Regions from separate parts of the Janthinobacterium aestuarii genome, predicted to be linked through region 1. Evidence: predicted binding sites of a transcription regulator. Region 1 holds the regulator's gene; each other region holds the start of a gene.

Evidence for each region. Region 1 encodes sigma-54, which starts transcription at its own class of promoters, with help from an activator protein. Its sites were predicted from a motif close to TGGCANGNAANCTGCTTT; they were not measured.
Region 2: a site for sigma-54 is predicted at 1,683-1,700, ahead of OPV09_RS15375 (circularly permuted type 2 ATP-grasp protein). Genes of this name have one in related genera too.
Region 3: a site for sigma-54 is predicted at 1,707-1,724, ahead of urtA (urea ABC transporter substrate-binding protein). Genes of this name have one in related genera too.

What each region holds. Positions count from the first base shown of each region.
Region 1 covers NZ_CP142523.1:866,502-869,777, reverse strand. Annotated here, with positions in the region: gene OPV09_RS03900 (enoyl-CoA hydratase/isomerase family protein) at 1-53, opposite strand, end outside; gene hpf (ribosome hibernation-promoting factor, HPF/YfiA family) at 187-549, opposite strand; gene OPV09_RS03890 (RNA polymerase factor sigma-54) at 619-2,097, opposite strand; gene lptB (LPS export ABC transporter ATP-binding protein) at 2,102-2,857, opposite strand; gene lptA (lipopolysaccharide transport periplasmic protein LptA) at 2,857-3,276, opposite strand, start outside.
Region 2 covers NZ_CP142523.1:3,473,877-3,477,152, forward strand. Annotated here, with positions in the region: gene OPV09_RS15370 (alpha-E domain-containing protein) at 1-199, opposite strand, end outside; gene OPV09_RS15375 (circularly permuted type 2 ATP-grasp protein) at 193-1,647, opposite strand; gene OPV09_RS15380 (HAMP domain-containing sensor histidine kinase) at 1,821-2,948, opposite strand; gene OPV09_RS15385 (hypothetical protein) at 3,033-3,276, opposite strand, start outside.
Region 3 covers NZ_CP142523.1:4,455,648-4,458,923, forward strand. Annotated here, with positions in the region: gene urtB (urea ABC transporter permease subunit UrtB) at 1-313, opposite strand, end outside; gene urtA (urea ABC transporter substrate-binding protein) at 401-1,654, opposite strand; gene OPV09_RS19995 (DUF4349 domain-containing protein) at 1,853-2,641, opposite strand; gene OPV09_RS20000 (transglutaminase family protein) at 2,663-3,268, opposite strand.

The DNA.
Region 1 (3,276 bases):
AGCACGATATGGCCCGTGCGGTTGCGGATGGAGGTCTGGACGAAGTCGCTCATGGCAGGCGTGAAAAAAGTAAAAGTACAAACATTCTAGCGCCTGCGCGGGGAACATTGCGTTCAAAAGGTCCAGGCGCAAAAAAGGGCGCAATGTGCGCCCTTAGTTGATCACAACTGCTGGAAGCGGGTGGCCTTAAACGGCGACGACGGCGTCTTCCTCGGAGTTGTCTGGCAGATGCTTGATCGCCTCTTTACCGTGCCCTTGCACTTTGGTTTTGTATTTCATCACTTGCCTATCGAGCTTGTCGATCAGGGCATCGATCGCGGCATACAGGTCTTGTGCCAGGCTTTCCACGTAGACGGTTTTGCCACTTAAACGCAGGTTGACTTCGGCCTTTTGACGTTTTTCTTTCTCTTTGAGGTTATCCACGGTCAGAATCACGGCGATATCGATAACTTGATCGAAATGACGTTTCACGCGTTCCAGCTTCGTTTGTACGTATTCACGGATGGCTGGTGTCACTTCGAGATGATGTCCGCTGATGGTGAGATTCATACACACTCCTAAAGATGATCGGGTTCGTGCGGTCCATCCTATCCGGCCCGCAGAGGAACCGAAAAAAACTTACAAACACTTACGCAGGCTCACTGGCGGAATTTTCAACGCTTCCCGGTATTTGGCAACAGTACGTCGCGCAATCACCATGCCTTGTTCCCCCAGCATGTCCGCAATCTTACTGTCGGATAAAGGATTTTTAGGGTCTTCTGCTCCTGTCAGTTGCACGATCAATGCCCGTATCGCCGTCGATGACGCTTCGCCCCCCGCTTCGGTGGCGACGTGGCTACCAAAGAAATATTTCAACTCGAACATGCCGTGCGGGGTCAGCATGTACTTTTGAGTTGTTACCCGCGAGATAGTACTCTCGTGTAAACCCAGTGTATCAGCTATTTCACGGAGCACAAGGGGGCGCATGGCAACGGCCCCGTGCGAGAAAAAGTTCTTTTGTCTTTCTACTATTGCCTGTGCCACGCGCAGGATCGTGTCGAAACGCTGGCGCATATTCTTGATCAGCCACTTGGCTTCCTGCAACTGTGCGCCCATGGCGCCCTCGCCCTTGCCCTGCTTGAGCAGGTTGGCGTACATGGCGTTGACGCGCAGGCGCGGCATGACGTCGTTGTTCAGGGTCACTTGCCAGCCATTGCGCGCGCGCTTGACGACGACGTCGGGCACCACGTAATCGGACACGTCCGAGGCGAATACGGCGCCCGGATGCGGATTGCACTGGCGAATCACCGTCTGTGCTTCGCGCAAGTCTTCATCGTCGCAATCGAGGGCTTTTTTCAGCTTGTTGAAATCGCGCTGGGCAAACCAGGCCAGGTGCTTTTCCACGATGACGAGCGCCATGCGCCGCGTCACCATGGCGATGTGCGGCAAGCGCTTGATCTGCAGCGCCAGGCATTCGGATGCATTGCGCGCGCCCACGCCGGGTGGATCGAAACTTTGCAGCAGCGACAAGGCCGTGCGCATCTCGTCGGCGTCGATTTCCAGCTCTTCCGGCAGGCGCGCCAGGATGTCGTCGAGCGACTCTTCCAGGTAGCCATTGTCGTCGAGCGCGTCGATGATCAGCTCGACCAGCGCACGGTCGCGCAACTCAAGCACCGTCACGCGCATCTGCTCCATCAGGTGTTCGCGCAGGGTGCAGTGATGGGCCTCGAGTTGCGGGCGGGAATCTTCGTCGTCGGGCGCCTTGCCCCGGCTCGCCTCGCTCCAGTCGCTGTCGCCGCCATCCGCCGCGGCCGGGCCTTCGCCCGCCTCGCCGTCAAAGGTTTCCGCTTCGGCCGGCGCCGCGGGTGCCTCCTGGCCTGGCGGCTGGGGCGGCGCTTCGGCCGGCGCGGCCGTGGAGCTCAAGGCCCCGTCGGACAGCAGGCGCAGCGAACGGTCGAGCGGATCGTCGAGGCGCTCGAGCAGGGGATTGTCCGTCAGCAGTTGCTCGAGTTCCTGGTGCAATTCCAGCGTAGACAATTGCAACAGGCGTATCGATTGCTGCAACTGCGGCGTCAGTGCCAGGTGCTGCGAAGTGCGCAGCTGCAATGATTGTTTCATTGGCTTACATGCGGAAGTGTTCGCCCAGATAGACCCGGCGTACCGACTCGTTCGCGATGATGTCGTCGGGGCGTCCCGACGCCAGTACCGAGCCCTGGTTGATGATGTAGGCACGGTCGCAAATACCCAGCGTCTCGCGCACATTATGATCGGTGATCAGCACGCCGATATTGCGCTCCTTCAAGAAGCGCACGATGCGCTGGATCTCGATCACGGCGATCGGATCGACGCCGGCGAACGGCTCGTCGAGCAGCACGAAACGGGGATCGGTGGCCAGCGCGCGGGCGATTTCCACGCGGCGGCGCTCGCCGCCCGACAGGGACAAGGCCTGGTTCTCGCGCAGCTTTTCAATCTGCAAATCGGCCAGCAGCTTATCCAGGCGCTCCTCGATCTCGGCCTTCTTCAAAGGACGGCCTTCGACGGTCTGGATTTCCAGCACGGCGCGGATATTGTCTTCCACCGTCAGCTTGCGGAAGACGGACGCTTCCTGCGGCAGATAGGACAAGCCCATCTGCGCGCGGCGGTGGATCGGCAGGCTGGAAATGTCCACGCCGCTGATATCGATGCTGCCGCCGTCCGACGGCACCAGGCCGACGATCATGTAGAACGAGGTGGTCTTGCCGGCGCCGTTCGGGCCCAGCAAACCCACCACTTCGCCGCATTCGACTTGCAGCGAGACATCATGCACGACTTGCCGCTTGCCATAGGTTTTTTGCAGACCGCGAACGATCAGGGTGCTGCCGCAACGAGTATTGTCCATTATTTCTTTCCTGGCGCAGGCGTTGCCGGCGCTTTCTCCGCTTCAGGCGCCTTAGTCTTCGGCTGGATCACCATGCGCACGCTGCCGCCATCGGAAGTGCTGGTGCCGCTGTCGGAATTTTCCATCTTGAATACTTCCTTGCGGCTGTCATACGAGATGAAGGCGCCATTGGCCACGTCCGTCACTTTCGTGCCTTCCAGGCGCGTCAGCTTGGCCTTGGAAAACAGTTTCACCACTTCCGTCTTGTTGTCGTATTCCACGCGCTCCGCTTCGCCTTCGACCCACAGGTCGCCCGCGCCATCGCGTTTCTGGCGGAACGTGGCCAGCTTGCCGGGATCGGCCCAGAAGGTGATGAACTGGTAGCCTTGCGGGTCTTCCGTGATCAATGCCCGGCCCGCCTTCATGGTCAGGGTGCCCTT
Region 2 (3,276 bases), 2.6 Mb from region 1:
GAAAACGGCCATATTTGTGATCGTACGCGCTTTGCAGCTCGGAAATACCCAGGGTGGCGCGCCAGCCTTGCTCCGCGTCCTGTTCGGACTGGGGCAGCATCGAGGTCTGCATGTTAACGTCGAGCATGCGCGCCGTGTTTTCCGCCCGCTCCGTGTAGCGGGCCATCCAGAACAAATGATCTGCGGTGCGGCTCAGCATGTTTTCTCTCCTGCAAAAGCGGAAGTGGCTTCCAGTACCCAGGTATCCTTGGTGCCGCCCCCTTGCGAGGAGTTGACCACGAGCGAGCCTTCGCCGAGCGCCACGCGGGTCAGGCCGCCGGGCACCATGGAAATCGTCTTGCCGGACAGCACGAACGGGCGCAAATCGATGTGGCGCGGCGCGATGCCGGCCTCGACATACGTGGGGCAGGCGGACAGGGCCAGGGTCGGCTGGGCGATGTAGCCGCCCGGATTGGCCAGCAGGCGCTGGCGGAAATCCTCGATCTGGGCCAGGCTGGACGCCGGCCCCACCAGCATGCCGTAGCCGCCCGCGCCATGCACTTCCTTGACGACAAGTTGCGCCAGGTTCGCCAGCACGTAGGACAAATCGGCGCTCTTGCGGCATTGGTACGTGGGCACGTTGTTGAGTATGGGTTCCTGCGACAGGTAAAACTTGATCATGTCGGGCACGAACGGGTAGATCGACTTGTCGTCGGCCACGCCCGTGCCGATCGCGTTGGCCAGGGTCACCCGGCCGGCGCGGTAGACGGACAGCAGGCCCGGCACGCCCAGCGACGAGTCCGAGCGGAAAGCCAGCGGGTCGAGGAAATCGTCGTCCACGCGGCGGTAGATCACGTCGACTCGCTTGGGGCCGCGCGTCGTGCGCATGTACACCGAGTTGTCGTTGACGAACAGATCCTTGCCTTCCACCAGTTCCACGCCCATCTGCTGGGCCAGGAATGCATGTTCGAAATAGGCGGAGTTGTACATGCCCGGCGTCATGACGACGACCGTGGGGTCATCGACGCCCATCGGCGCGACCGAGCGCAAGTTGTCGAGCAGCATGTCGGGGTAATGGTCGACGGGGGCGATGCGGTTGCGGGCGAACAGTTCCGGGAACAGCCGCATCATCATCTTGCGGTCTTCCAGCATGTAGGACACGCCGGAGGGCACGCGCAGGTTGTCTTCCAGCACATAGAATTCGCCCTGTCCGGCCCGCACGATGTCGACGCCGGCGATGTGGGCGTAAATGTCGGAGGCGACGGAAATACCCTGCATTTCCGGGCGGTACTGGGCATTCTTGTAGATTTGCTCGGCAGGAATGATGCCCGCCTTGATGATGTTTTGCTCATGATAAATATCATGGATGAACATGTTCAAGGCTTGCACGCGCTGCACCAGGCCCGTCTGCATCTGTGCCCATTCGGCGGCGGGAATGATGCGCGGGATGGTGTCGAACGGAATCAGGCGTTCCGTGCCGGCATCGTCGCCGTAGACGGCGAACGTGATGCCGACCCGGCGGAACGTCAGGTCGGCTTCGGCCCGCTTGCGGGCGATGGTCTCGGGGGATTGCTGCTCCAGCCAGTTGCTGAATTCACGATAGTGTTCACGTACCTTGCTGTCCGTACCCACTTCATTTGCAGTCATTTCATTGAAAAAATTTGCCATGTTGTGATTTCCCTTGAGCCGTGTCTGACTATAGCTCAGCAGAAATCGTGCCAGTGCCGCGCACCCGAAAGTATGTAAAAAATGACCATTTTTGTGGCGTAAAACCGTCATCCGCACCGTATTGGTGCGTTACTGCGCGGAAAATGCCGGTGTTGGGGCAGTTGGCGGCGAGCTCAAGCGTCCGGCGTGACGAAGGGCCGGCAGTCGATGGGCAGGTCGATGGTAAACGTGGTGCCTGTTTCCGGCGCACTGTCGACCAGCGCGCTGCCGCCGTGGCTTTCCGCCACGTTTTGCACGAAGGGCAGGCCGATGCCCCAGCCGGGCGCGCTGCCCTGATGTTCGCGGCGCAGGTATTCGAAGATACGCTCGGTCTGCTCCGGGGCGATGGTGCTGCCCGTGTTGTGCACGGTGAGTATCATGCGTTCGCGCAGGGTGTTGATGTGGATTTTGATGGGGCCGTCATCGCCATACTTGAGGGCGTTGCCGACCAGGTTTTCCAGGGCGCGGCGCAGCGAATTTTCGCACCACCAGCCGGTGACGGACGCACCCGTGACCTGGCACTTGCCCGGATGGCCCGTATTCACGCTGTCGGCCACCTGCTGCGCCAGCGGCAGGATATCGAAGCGATGCAAGACCAGCGGCAGCTTTTGCCCCCGGTGGTAGCTGAGCGTATCGAGCAATTCCTGGATCATGTCGTCGAGGCGCTTGCCGTGTTCGATGATTTTCGACGCCAGGGCCGGCACGTCGAACTGCTGCGCGCGCCGCTGCAGCAGCTGGGCGCTGTTGAGCATGACGGAGAGGGGATTGCGCATGTCGTGCGACAGGCCGGCCGCGATGCGCCGCTGGAAGCTTTCATGCATGGCAGTAAATTCCAGGATGGCTTCGCGGATGCCCGTATCGATCGAGGCATTGATCACCTTCCAGTCGCGGCGCCGCAGCGGCACGCCCGCGTCGAGGGCCGCATCGGCGAAACAGTCGCGGAAGATCTGGTATTCCTGGATCACCTGTTCCGGGCCATAGCTGGTCATGCGCGCCCGTTCGTTGCCGTGCACGGCCGGGGCATTGGTATTGCTGGTGGCATTGTCGCGCGGATAGCCTGGCGTCAGCGCTTCGGCCAGGTTGTCGAAGAAGGCGGGCAAGGTATTGATCAAGATGGGTGTCAGCAAGGCATCGGCACCGCGCACCTTGGCGCGCACCTCGTGTTCCCATTGCGTCAGCACGGCATCGCGCATGCTGAAGATGCGCCGCGTACGCGCGGGCATGTCCAGCACGTGCATTTTCTGGTCAGAGGCATAGGTCATCGCAGCTCTCCATCGACAGCTCGGCATCCACGCGGTGCAACGGCGGGAGCTAAAGTATCCTCCAAATCGGCGTGCAGGTGGTGTTCAATTCGGCGCGTCGGCGCCGGTCATGACGGCGCTCAAATGACCGAGGGTTGTATCCCATTGCTCCAGCGAAAAGTTCTGCGGATCGTCATGGCCATTCGCATAGCCCGTATCGAGCACGGCGTGGAAGGCGGGGATCAGCCACGTGCCCTTGCGCACGCTGGCGGCGATGTACAGCAGGGCCAGGCGCTCGTATTGCGCAGGCGTAAAACCGGGATCGGGCGCCAGCCCGTCGTTGCCTTTG
Region 3 (3,276 bases), 2.7 Mb from region 1:
AGCGGTTGTTGACCATCACGCCATCGATGCCGTCCGGCAGCGGCACGCTCTTGCCGAGTGCAGGGTCATACGCCTGCTCGCCGTCGACGATATACACCTTGCCGTCGGGTGTTGCGTATAAAGCGTCGTCCTGCAAGGCTTGCAGCACACGGGCGGCCTCGGGTGTGGCCAGGGCGGCGATCTGGGCGACGGCAGCGACTCTGGCGTCGGGGTCGTCGCCGGATAGCGGTTTGAGCAGGTCGGGGGGAATGGCGGCCTGCGCAGACAGCGGCAACAGGCAAAGTAATAACAAAATACGACGTAGCAGACGCATGCGGAAAGACCTCTCATCGTTACTTCAGCCCAAGCGAAATCTGGGGTCAGACCCGTCGGGTCTGACCCCGGCCTTTCTGCTGCTAACTCATAACTTCTGCTTACCCTCATTCCCCTTGATAAACGGGCTCCAAGGCTGGGCGCGGATCGGTTCCTTGGTTTTCCACACGACATTGAATTGCCCATCGGCCTTGATCTCGCCGATCATCACGGGCTTGTGCAGGTGGTGGTTCGTGGCATCCATGGTCAGGGTGAAGCCCGATGGCGCCTTGACGCTTTGGCCGGCCATGGCGGCGATCACCTTGTCCGTGTCCGTCGACTTGGCTTTTTCCACGGCTTGCGCCCACATGTGGATGCCGACATAGGTCGCTTCCATCGGGTCGTTCGTCACGACCGAACCCGCGTTCGGCAGTTTTTGTGCCACAGCGTAAGCCTTCCACTGCTTGATGAAGGCCGTATTCACGGGGTTCTTGACGGATTCAAAATAATTCCACGCCGCCAAGTGACCGAGCAAGGGCTTGGTATCGATGCCGCGCAGCTCTTCCTCGCCCACGGAAAACGCGACGACGGGCACGTCCGTGGCTTTCAAGCCCGCATTGCCCAGCTCCTTGTAGAACGGCACGTTCGAATCGCCATTGATGGTGGATATAACGGCTGTCTTGCCGCCCGTGGAAAACTTCTTGATGTTGGCGACGATGGTTTGATAGTCGGCGTGGCCGAACGGCGTGTAGACCTCGCTGATATCGCTATCTTTGACGCCCTTGCTTTTCAGGAAGGCACGCAGGATCTTGTTGGTGGTGCGCGGATACACGTAATCCGTGCCCAGCAGCACGAAGCGCTTGGCGCCGCCGCCATCCTTGCTCATCAGGTATTCGACGGCGGGGATCGCCTGCTGGTTCGGCGCGGCGCCCGTGTAAAACACATTCTTTTCCAGTTCCTCGCCCTCGTATTGCACCGGGTAAAACAGCAGGCTGTTGAGTTCCTTGAACACGGGTAAAACCGACTTGCGCGACACGGACGTCCAGCAGCCAAACACGACGGCGACCTTGTCCTGCGCCACCAGCTGGCGCGCTTTTTCCGCGAACAAAGGCCAGTTCGACGCCGGGTCGACGACGACGGCTTCCAGCTTCTTGCCCAACACGCCACCTTTGGCATTGATCTCGGCGATCGTCATCAAGGCTACGTCTTTCAGCGACGTTTCGGAAATGGCCATGGTGCCCGACAGCGAGTGCAAAATGCCTACCTTGATCGTATCGGCGGCCAGGGCTGCCTGCATGTAAGTGGAGGTGGCAAGGGCCAGTGCGCCGGCGGCGGCCGCTTTCAGGATGATGCGTCGTGACATGGGGACTCCTGTGATGGGTTCGTGGGGGTCGAGCTGGGCATACGATGTTGTTAAAGCAGAATGCATGCCAGCGCCAGCAGGTGTCCGCCATGGTGCACGCGGCTCCCGCCGCACGAAAAAAAACCTGGCTGCACAAGGACTGTGCAGCCAGGTTTCAAATTGCCGTAAAACGGTGCGCCGGACGCAACAATCCCGGCATCAATCCTTGCGCGGTACGCCTCTCAAGCGGCGCCAACCCTTGCGTCCCAGCGGGAACAGCAGCACGAAAGCGATCAGCCACGGCAGGATGTAGGCCATGGCCGTGATGGCGTTGGCCACGCCTTCCGACAGGTTGTCCGTGAAATTGCCCAGCGAGCGCTTGACGGGCGTCCAGAACGATTGCTTGCCTTCCGCGCTGATGGCCACGTTCAGCAAGTCCGTATCGATGCGCTGCATCAACAGCGCGTCGGCCGCCGTCGCCTGCTCCAGCTCCACTTGCACAGTGGCCAGTTCCTTGGTCACCTTGATGAGGGCATCGACATTTGCGCCCGAGCGCTTTTCCAGGTCTTGCAATTGCGCCTGGTATTGCTTGAGCATCTCCAGGCGTTTCTTGCTGTCGAGCACGGGACGGCCCAGGTCTTCCACCTTGGTGCCCTGGCTGGTGACGTCGCCTTCGGCCGCGACCAGCGCGACAAGCTTCTTGATGCCGGCCGGCTTGGCGCGCATGCTGATGCGCGCATGCACATAGCGCCCACTGTCGAGGCTGGAATCGAGCAACAGGCAGCCGTTTTCCGTATCGGCCTTGCAGGCGGCAAGCACTTTTTCATACAGGGGCCGCACTTGCGCCTCGTGCGTATCGACGCTGACATTATGTTCATAGGCAAGAAACTCGCTGCCCTTTTCCTTGCCATCGAGACGCGCGGCGCTCGACTGCCCGCCGCTCTCGCCCTTGCCGCCGCAACCGGCCAGCAACATCAGGCCGATCAGGCCTACATACACTTTTTTCATGATTTCTTTCCTGGATTATTTTTACAGCGGCAGCAATGTGATATCGGGCAGGTGCGCCGCCACGTCGTGCACGGTGGCGTATTGCGTCAGCGACGCCACCACCTGCGGCAGCGGTTCCGCCCAGATTTCCGGCAAGTCGCGCTCCTCTGGCGCCAGCACGGGAAAGGCCAGCTGCTCGCGTGGCGGCACAAAGGCGGCATCGACGCCGGGTTTGTTGCCGCGCGCATCGATGCGGTACCAGCCAAACTCCTGCAGATACACGGCATTCAAGCCATGCAGGCAAAACGGCGGCCCCACTTGGCCGACAGCCAGGCGCTGGTAGCACAGGCCGGCAGGAATGCCGTTGGCGCGCAGCAGCGCGGCCAGCAGATGGCTCTTCGCATAACAGTATCCCGTTCCATGCTGCAAGACGTCGGAAGCGCGGCAAGTGACGGGATTACGCTGGTAATCCCAGCTGTGGGCCACCTCGTCGCGCACGAAGGCAAAGCAGCGGGCCGCGATGGCCGCGTCGCCCACGGCACCGGCCGCCAGTGCGGCCGCCTTGGCGCGCACGGCCGGATGGTCGCTGTCGATGTAGGTGCTGCTGGCTAGATATATGGAAAAGTCGGGGGAAAAGTCGGTAGACATGGCATAAA